One region of the Limnobaculum zhutongyuii genome, then DNA from elsewhere that is predicted to be linked to it. Evidence: predicted binding sites of a transcription regulator. Region 1 holds the regulator's gene; the other holds the start of a gene.
The links. Region 1 encodes PhoB, which activates phosphate uptake and scavenging genes when phosphate is short. Its sites were predicted from a motif close to CTGTCATAAAACTGNCNNAT; they were not measured.
Positions count from the first base shown of each region.

Region 2: glpT (glycerol-3-phosphate transporter) is a predicted target of PhoB. The motif match lies at 1,939-1,958, and genes of this name have one in related genera.

Region 1 covers NZ_CP034752.1:1,971,098-1,976,215, reverse strand. The annotation lists partial or broken gene sbcD (exonuclease subunit SbcD) at 1-725, opposite strand, end outside; gene phoB (phosphate regulon transcriptional regulator PhoB) at 1,016-1,705, shown strand; gene phoR (phosphate regulon sensor histidine kinase PhoR) at 1,729-3,018, shown strand; gene trpA (tryptophan synthase subunit alpha) at 3,095-3,901, opposite strand; gene trpB (tryptophan synthase subunit beta) at 3,901-5,091, opposite strand.
Region 2 covers NZ_CP034752.1:4,242,316-4,247,433, reverse strand. The annotation lists gene glpQ (glycerophosphodiester phosphodiesterase) at 1-168, opposite strand, end outside; gene glpT (glycerol-3-phosphate transporter) at 403-1,761, opposite strand; gene glpA (anaerobic glycerol-3-phosphate dehydrogenase subunit A) at 2,138-3,781, shown strand; gene glpB (glycerol-3-phosphate dehydrogenase subunit GlpB) at 3,771-5,033, shown strand; gene glpC (anaerobic glycerol-3-phosphate dehydrogenase subunit GlpC) at 5,030-5,118, shown strand, end outside.

The DNA.
Region 1 (5,118 bases):
GCGAATGAATTCCGACTTGGCTACCTTTTGTGGCCGGTGGATATGGCCTAAAGCGATATAGTCAGCCGGAGGAAATGCCTGTGCAGGAAACGCATCCAGCGTACCGATATAGATATCACGCACGGAGTCGGAGGTAGAAGCACCGACGGTGGTTAAATGTCCGGTAACAATAATTGGTAAATGTTTGGTGTATTGCTGCTGTTTATCTTTTGCCAGTTGATATATCTGCTGATAATGCTGACTGATTGCTTCCAGCAAAGCCTGTTGCTTTTCACTGCCGGATTGACCCGCCTGGCTGGAGAGCACATCTCTGGCACGAATAAATGGAATGGCACACACTAATGCACCGGGCTCACCCTGAGCGTTGTTCAAAACGATCAACTGCTGTTCAGGTTGTTGTGCAACACTGGCGATTACCCGGGTGTTCAGATAGGTCAAAAGTTCTCTGGATTCATTCAGCATTGCAACAGAGTCATGGTTTCCACCCAATACCACTAACTGACAGCCAGTTGGTTGCAACCCCACAATGAATTGATTGTAGAGTTCACGGGCATAGCTTGGGGGGAGGTGGTATCGAAAACATCGCCAGCCACAATAATGGCATCAACCTGATGTTCTGTGACCTTTTCAGTCAACCAGCGCAAAAATTCTGCATGTTCAGCCGCACGGCTTTTGGTAAAAAAGTATTGTCCAAGATGCCAGTCAGATGTGTGAATAATGCGCATGAATCCTCTCTGTCAAAAAATAGCCATGTGGTGCGCTATGGTTATTGGGGATTATACGCAGCAGAGATGACCAGCACTACCTTAGTCGTGTCTCAATTAACAGAATACGTTGTTAACGTAATAAAAGTGTCATATATCTGTAGCATAATGCCAAGGCACTATAAGTCAGCATACTTTAGGTTGCAGATGTATTAACGATGTTATTGGCTTTTCTGCAACTCAAATTATTAGGGTATATAATCATTCAACTCGCATTGTGTTGAGAAAAAACAACAAAGAGCAGAGCCCGCATGATAAAACGCATACTGGTGGTTGAGGATGAAGCACCGATACGGGAAATGATTTCTCTTGTTCTTGAACAAAATGGCTATCAGGCCATTGAAGCCGCGGATTTTACCGCTGCGCAATCTTTATTGATTGAGCCTTTCCCCGATCTGATCTTATTGGATTGGATGTTACCTGGGGGTTCAGGCATTCAACTGATTAAATTTCTGAAACGCGATCCACTGATGAAGGCGATTCCGGTAGTCATGTTAACCGCCCGCGGAGAAGAGGAGGATCGGGTGCAAGGGCTGGAGTCCGGGGCAGATGACTATGTAACCAAGCCTTTTTCTCCTAAAGAACTTCTGGCGCGTATTAAAGCCGTGATGCGCCGAACGTCACCCATGACTGAACATGAAGCTTTGGTCTTTGATGGCTTAACCTTAGACCCATCATCTCACCGGGTTATGGCGGACGATAAGCCGCTGGATATGGGCCCCACAGAATATAAACTGCTGCATTTCTTTATGAGCCATCCTGAACGGGTCTATAGCCGCGAGCAATTGCTTAATCAGGTATGGGGAACCAATGTGTATGTTGAAGACCGAACCGTTGACGTATTTATTCGTCGCTTGCGTAAAACGCTGGAGGACAGCGGTTATGACAAGATGCTGCAAACCGTACGCGGTTCTGGTTATCGCTTTTCAACTCGCTTTTAAGTTAACTGGTTAGGGACTCGCCTGTGCTAGAACGCCTGTCGTGGAAGAGAATTGTCATTGAGCTATTGCTGTTTTGCCTTCCGGCATTGCTGTTAAGCATTTTTATTGGTCATCTGACGCTATTACTGCTGATTTCTGCACTCTGTGCCTTACTGTGGCATTTTTATAATCTGTTAAAGCTGTCTCACTGGTTATGGCTGGATCGCAGCATCATGCCTCCACCCGGTCGGGGAAGTTGGGAACCGTTATTCTACGGCCTGTATCAAATGCAGCATCGTAATCGCCAACGTCGACGCGAGTTGGCTTCACTAATTAAACGCTTTCGTAGCGGTGCCGAATCGCTACCTGATGCCGTAGTGTTGAGTACCGAAAGCGGACATATCTTTTGGTGTAATAAACTGGCGCAACAAATGTTGGGATTTCGCTGGCCGGAAGATAATGGTCAGCACATTCTTAATCTGATTCGCTATCCGCAATTTGCCGAGTTTATTAAACGTAAGCAATTTCATGAGCCGTTAACTCTACAGTTCAATAAGGGGAGTTATATTGAGTTTAGGGTGATGCCTTATGATGAGGGGCATATGTTGATTTCTGCCCGGGATGTCTCTCAAATCCGGCAATTAGAAGAAGTTCGCCGTAAATTCTTTACCAACGTGAGCCATGAGCTAAAAACCCCGCTTACCGTGTTACAAGGCTATATTGAAATGCTGGGGGATGATGATACCCGGCCTGAGATACGTCATAAGGCATTAACCAGCATGAAAGGCCAAACTGAGCGCATGAGCAGTCTGGTGAATCAATTGCTGACGTTATCGCGCATTGAGGCAGCACCTCGTTATGCATTAAATGAAAAGATTAACGTACCGGTTCTGTTGGATAGTCTTGCGCGTGAAGCCAATATTTTAAGTAACGGCGAACATCAGCTTCATTTTGATGTTGATGCTAAATTGCAGGTGTTAGGTAATCAGGAACAACTTTACAGCGCAATGTCCAATCTGGTGTATAACGCTATCAATCATACACCATCGGGAACGGACATTTATGTTAGCTGGGTATTAACGCCTCGTGGTGCTCAGTTTAGCGTGAAAGATAATGGTCCGGGCATTGAACAACAACACATAGCTCATCTGACAGAGCGGTTTTATCGTGTTGATCCATCGCGCTCCAGCCAGACCGGCGGTAGCGGTTTGGGGCTGGCGATAGTTAAGCATGTGCTGAATCACCATGATTCCCTGTTGAGTATCGAAAGTCAGTTGGGGGTTGGCAGTGAGTTCAGGTTTGTGTTGCCGGGAAGGTTGGTGGTGGAGAAATAAATATTTTTGTGGGATCCCTAAATAACGAAACAGGCCCGCTAAATAAGCGGGCCTGTTATAAGATACAGCATATTAATTAACGTTTCGTCGCGGCCTTCATTCCCTTAACAAACTCCGCCAGTTTCTCCAGCATAATTTTCGGTTGCTGGTGGCTTTGTTCGATAATCTTCACAATGGCTGAACCAGATATGGCTCCTGCCGCTCCACTGGTGAGTGCGGCTTTTACCTGTGAAGGTTCTGAGATGCCAAAGCCCTGAATAGATGGTGCTGCGTTGTACTCTTTCAGTTTGGCGACCAGATGCTCCAGTGGCAGATGTGCTTTGTTTTCTGCACCGGTGACACCAGCACGGGAGAGCAGGTAGGTATAACCACGGCCATGGGTAGCAATTTGGCGTAATAGCTCGTCGCTGGCATTAGGCGGGCAGATAAAGATTGGTGCGATATTATGACGCTGTGCCGCCAGACGATAAGGCTGTGATTCTTCCAGTGGAACATCCGCCACCAGTACGGAATCTACACCAACTTTTGCACATTGTGCATAAAACTCATCAATACCGCGACTAAACACCAGGTTAGCATACATCAGCAAGCCAATCGGAATATCAGGGTGTTTTGCCCGGATCTTGCCTAATAACTCAAAGCAAAGTGACGGTGTCACTCCTGAAGTAAAAGCACGTAAGGTAGCACTTTGAATGGTTGGACCATCAGCCAGCGGATCGGAGAACGGAATACCCAGCTCCAGAGCATCAGCGCCTGCGGCAACGAGGGTATCAATAATTTCCAGCGACAGCTCCGGATTTGGATCTCCCAGAGTAACAAAAGGAACAAAAGCGCCCTGGTTGCCAGCAGCCAGACGTTCAAATAGTTGTTGATAACGATCCATCAGATTTCTCCCCGCGCTTTTAAAATATCATGAACTGTAAAAATGTCTTTATCACCACGACCAGACAGATTGACCACCAGAATTTGTTCTTTTTCCGGCTCTGCGGCAATCATTTTTAGGGCGTAAGCCAGGGCATGAGAAGATTCCAGCGCAGGGATAATTCCCTCATGGCGGGATAGCTGTTTAAAGGCTTCCAGCGCTTCATCATCTGTAATTGAAACGTATTCTGCACGACCAATGCTGTTCAGGTGAGCATGTTGTGGCCCAACAGAAGGGAAATCGAGACCGGCAGAAATAGAGTAGGACTCTTCAATCTGTCCTTCACTGGTTTGCATCATTGGTGATTTCATACCAAAGTAGATACCAACGCGACCGTGTTTTAATGGTGCACCGTGCTGACCAGATTCAATACCTAATCCTGCAGGTTCAACACCAATCAGCCGGACGCTGGACTCCTCGATGAAATCGGCAAACATACCGATAGCGTTAGAACCGCCGCCAATACAGGCGATAACCGCATCCGGCAGGCAATCTTCACGCTCTTTCATTTGTTCTTTGGTTTCTTCACCAATCATTCGTTGGAACTCACGTACGATGGTTGGGAATGGATGAGGGCCCGCCGCAGTACCCAGCAGATAGTGTGCGGTATCATAATTACCAGACCAGTCACGCAGTGCCTCATTACAGGCATCTTTCAGGGTGGAAGAGCCGCTGTGCACAGGAATAACCTCTGCTCCCATTAAACGCATTCTGAAAACGTTTGGCGACTGACGCTCAACGTCTTTAGCGCCCATATAAACCCGACATTTTAAACCCAGTAAGGCACTGGCTAATGCCGCGGCAACCCCGTGTTGACCAGCGCCGGTTTCGGCGATGATTTCAGTTTTACCCATGCGTTTTGCTAACAGCGCCTGACCCAATACCTGATTGGTTTTATGGGCACCGCCGTGCAGCAAATCTTCGCGTTTCAGATACAGTTTGGTTTTGCTTCCCACCGTCAGATTACGGCATAAGGTTAATGGCGTTGGGCGACCAGCATAGTTTCTCAGTAAGTCCTGAAATTCAGCATGAAATGCCGGGTCCCGCTGAGCACTGACGAAAGCCTCTTCCAGTTGCTGTAGTGCGGGCATCAGGATTTGAGGTACATACATCCCGCCAAACTCGCCGAAATAGGGGTTAAGTAATGTCATGTTATATCCCTTAGTCTTCCACTTTTG
Region 2 (5,118 bases), 2.3 Mb from region 1:
CTGATAGGCCATCGCTTTGGAAGGGAGTGTGTGTTCTGGCAGATAACCACTGGCTCCGCGGTGAGCAATAACGATTTTGTCATTTTTATCGGTGGCAGCATCAGCGACAGAAGCCATAGACATGCTGAGTACAAGACCCGTAAGTAACGTTTTAAAACCTATTTTCATAAGTTTCCTTCTCCATCTTTTGGTGTAGGTAATAACGTACGCAGAGGGGAAGAGCGTCTGGAAACCCCACTGCGGGTGCGGTGCGTTTTTCAGAGTGTGTCTTATCTTTCTTATTGTGTATCAGTTGGATAACTGCGGGCGATGATACCCGCGGAACATGACATCTTTGTGACTTCCGCGGGTATTATTTTGAACTGCCGACGATTTGTTTCGACGACAGTATTTAACTAATGATTATTCTGCTGCTTGTTTAGCCAGCATTTCAGCTTTATGTTTGTTTTCGCTGATCATGGTTAATACCAGCAGCACAACTGCCAGGCAGCTACCGCCGATCATCACCATAAAGCCACCGTCCCAACCGAAGAAGTCAACGGTGTAACCAACAATGGCGCTGGCCGCTACAGAACCACCCAGATAACCGAACAGACCGGTAAAGCCTGCTGCGGTACCCGCAGCTTTCTTCGGAGCTAATTCCAGAGCGTGCAGACCGATTAACATAACCGGACCATAGATCAGGAAGCCGATAACCGTCATACAAGCCATATCGATGCCTGGGTTGCCCGGAGGGTTCATCCAGTAAACCACAGTGGCGATAGTAACCAGCACCATGAAGAATACGCCGGTTGCACCACGATTGCCTTTAAAGACCTTATCTGACATCCAGCCGCACAGTAAGGTGCCCGGAATACCCGCATACTCGTAGAAGAAGTAAGCCCAGGATGATTTATCCAGCGCAAAGTGTTTCACTTCTTTCAGGTAAGTTGGTGACCAGTCCAGAATGCCGTAACGCAGTAAATAAACGAAAACGTTAGCAATGGCGATATACCACAGCAGTTTGTTAGGGAACACATAACGCATGAAGATCTCTTTTGCAGTCAGTTCTTCTTCTGCTTCATGAGAGTAGTCAGGCGGATAGTCATTTTTGTACTCTTCAATCGGTGGTAAACCACAAGATTGCGGAGTATCACGCATCAGAGCAAAAGCAATAATAGCGATAACGATGGCTGCCATAGCAGGCATATAGAATGCGGCTTTCCAGTCGTTAAACCATGCCATACCTAACAGGAATAACAGAGGAGGAATACCGCCACCCACGTTATGCGCACAGTTCCAGATTGAAACGATACCGCCACGTTCTTTTTGTGACCACCAGTGAACCATGGTACGGCCACATGGAGGCCAACCCATACCCTGGAACCAACCACAGACGAACAGTAAAACGAACATGACCATGATGCTGGAGGTTGCCCATGGCACGAAGCCCATAAGCAGCATCACTAATGAAGCCAGTATCAAACCGGCAGGTAAGAATACGCGTGGGTTTGAACGGTCAGAAACGGAACCCATAATAAATTTGGAGAATCCGTAAGCAATAGAGATACCGGAAAGAGCGAAGCCCAGATCTCCGCGGCTAAAGCCTTGCTCAACTAAGTAAGGCATAGCCAGAGCAAAGTTTTTACGAACTAAATAATAGGCTGCATAGCCAAAGAAAATCCCCATAAAGATCTGCCACCGCAACTTGCGGTAGGTCGGATCTATCTGATCCTTTGGTAAGCGCGCAATATGTTGCGCGGGTTTAAACATACTTAACATAGTGCCTCCACTGGCGATGATTCATCTCTGTAATGGTCGTATGAGTATTGTTATTAGGGTGAGTCATGATTTATATGCTCACATTATTTTCTTTATCGCTCACTATATTACTCATTTATTATCAAATGATATGTGACACAAGGCGAATTATATGACTGTTGTCTTATTCGGCGCGAAATGTATCATTTTTTTAACACAAATTGTGTTTAATTTATGAGTTTGTTGTGACTGTTATCACATAAATGTTCTTTTATGAGCGTTTATGCTTTTATTTGTGTTCGAATTTGCTCCTTATCAAACAATTTTGTTTGAGATTATGCGTAAATAGCAGTATGAGAAATTCTTTATATAAGCAATACAGGACCGGGAGTAATTGATGATGAGCGGTTTTTCCCCAGCAGAGATGGATGTCATCATTATTGGTGGTGGCGCAACAGGTGCGGGTATTGCCCGTGACTGTTCTCGTCGTGGATTGCGAACTATTTTGTTGGAGCGTCATGATATTGCCACTGGCGCCACAGGTCGTAACCATGGCTTATTACATAGCGGAGCCCGGTACGCGGTAACCGATGCGGAATCGGCTCGCGAATGTATCGAAGAGAACATGATCCTGAAGCGCATTGCCCGTCACTGCGTGGAACCAACAGATGGTCTGTTTTTGACGTTACCGGAAGATGATATTGCGTTTCAGTCTACTTTTATTGAGGCCTGCCAACGGGCTGGAATTAATGCTCAGGCGCTGGATCCAAAAGAAGCGTTAAGACTGGAACCTTCAGCCAACCCAACCATGTTGGGCGCTGTGCGGGTACCGGACGGAACCGTCGATCCTTTTCGCTTAACCGCAGCTAACATGTTGGATGCGCGGGAACATGGCGCACAGGTTTTGACTTATCACGAAGTAATTGGCCTGATTCGCCATAATGACCGGGTGACCGGCGTGAAAGTATTCGACCACTACAAAAAAGAGACCAAAGATATTTATGCGTCGATTGTGGTGAATGCGGGTGGTATCTGGGGGCAAAATATTGCGGAATATGCTGATCTGCGTGTGCGTATGTTCCCGGCAAAAGGCGCTTTATTAATTATGGGACACCGTATTAACAATATGGTGATCAACCGCTGCCGTAAGCCTGCCGATGCTGATATTTTGGTGCCGGGAGACACTATCTCGTTAATTGGTACGACTTCAACCCGTATTCCTTACGACCAGATAGATAACATGATTGTCACCCCAGAAGAGGTGGACGTTCTGATTCGTGAAGGGACCAAACTCTCCCCTAAAATGGCACAAACGCGCATTTTGCGAGCGTATGCCGGTGTTCGTCCGCTGGTTGCCAGTGATGATGACCCTTCAGGTCGTAATGTGAGTCGCGGCATTGTTTTATTGGATCACGCGGTACGCGACGGACTGGAAGGCTTTATTACTATTACCGGCGGTAAGTTGATGACTTATCGTCTGATGGCGGAATGGGCAACAGATAAAGTCTGTGAAAAATTAGGTCATAGCGCCAAATGTACTACCGCTGAAGAGGCGCTGCCGGGTTCGCGCAATTCCGCAGAAGAAACATTACGTAAAGTGATCTCTTTACCATCAACCATTCGTGGATCTGCAGTTTATCGTCATGGGGATAGAGCCACTCAACTTATTGCTAACGGTCGTTTAGATAATAGTCTGGTGTGCGAATGTGAAGCGGTGACGGCGGGAGAGGTGCGTTATGCCGTGGATTCATTAACGGTAAACAATCTGATCGACCTGCGCCGTCGTACTCGTGTGGGAATGGGTACCTGTCAGGGAGAGCTGTGCGCCTGCCGGGCTGCTGGTCTGTTGAACCGTTTTAAAGTCTCTTCTCCACAACAGTCGTTGACGCAATTATCGACTTTCCTGAACGAACGGTGGAAAGGCGTCCGGCCTATTGCGTGGGGAGATGCGCTACGGGAAAGCGAGTTTACCAACTGGGTTTATATGGGGCTGTGCGGTTTAGACGCTCCGTCCGGGGTGGAGAAGAATGATGAAATTTGATGTGGCAATTATTGGCGGCGGTCTGGCTGGGCTAACTTGCGGTATCAGGCTGGCAGAACAGGGCAAGCGCTGTGCGATTATCAGTGCCGGGCAGAGTGCGTTGCATTTCTCCTCGGGCTCGCTGGATTTTCTTAGCTATCGGGAAGACGGTTCGGCAATAAGCCATCCTCTGGCTGAGTTGGCAACGCTATCACCGGAACATCCCTATTCTCTACTGGGAGCAGAATGCGTCAGCCGAATGGCGGCAGAGGCCCGGCGTTTGCTGAACGACTGCGGTTTACGGTTTTATGGTGATATTGAACAGAACCATCTGCGCGTCACGCCGTTAGGTACGTTACGGGCGACCTGGTTAAGCCCGACGGAAGTACCGGTTGCTGAACTGGAACAGCCGTTGCCGTGGAAGAAAATAGCCATAGTGGGTATTGAGGGTTTTCTGGACTTCCAACCTCAACTGGCGGCAGGTTCTTTGAGCGATAAAGGCATCGAGGTTATTACTGATTATCTGCATGTTCCCGCGCTGGATCGTTTACGTAACAACCCGAGCGAGTTCCGAGCGATCAATATAGCCAGAGTGCTTGATTTGCCAGAAAACACCGAATTACTGGCGGAAGAACTGATTCGTTTATCGGGTGATGTGGAAGCGCTGATTCTGCCAGCCTGTATTGGTCTGGAAAATCCGGATGCAGTTACTCTGTTACGCCAGAGAGTGGGTAAGCCAGTTATGCTGGTGCCAACTTTGCCGCCATCCTTATTAGGCATGCGTATGCATATGGCGTTACGCCGCCGTTTCCAACAATTGGGCGGTCAGTTTATGCCGGGCGATGCGGTGCTGCGAGCTGAAACCGAAGGTCAAAATGTCACGCGTATTTATACCCGTAACCATACCGATATTCCGGTAGTTGCCCAGCAAGTGGTCTTAGCCAGCGGTAGTTTCTTTAGTAATGGTTTAATTGCTGAGTTTGATCGTATTTATGAGCCGGTGTTTGGCCTGGATGTCCATGATGCCGCACAACGCGCTGACTGGACGCAGGAAAGCATGTTCTCTGCTCAACCCTATTTGCGCTTTGGCGTTAAAACCGATAGCCAACTGCACGGCACGGTAGCAGGTCAGTCATTAAATAATCTTTATATCATTGGCGCGGTATTGGGTGGTTATGATCCGATATCGCAAGGCTGTGGGGCTGGCGTTTCTCTGGTGACTGCACAATATGCCGCAGAACAGATCCTTGCCCTGTCGGAGGTGGCAGCATGAGCCTGACAACGGATAACAGTTTTGAGAACTGTATTAAATGTACCGCCTGTACTACTTATTGCCCGGTGGCAAAAGTGAATCCTAA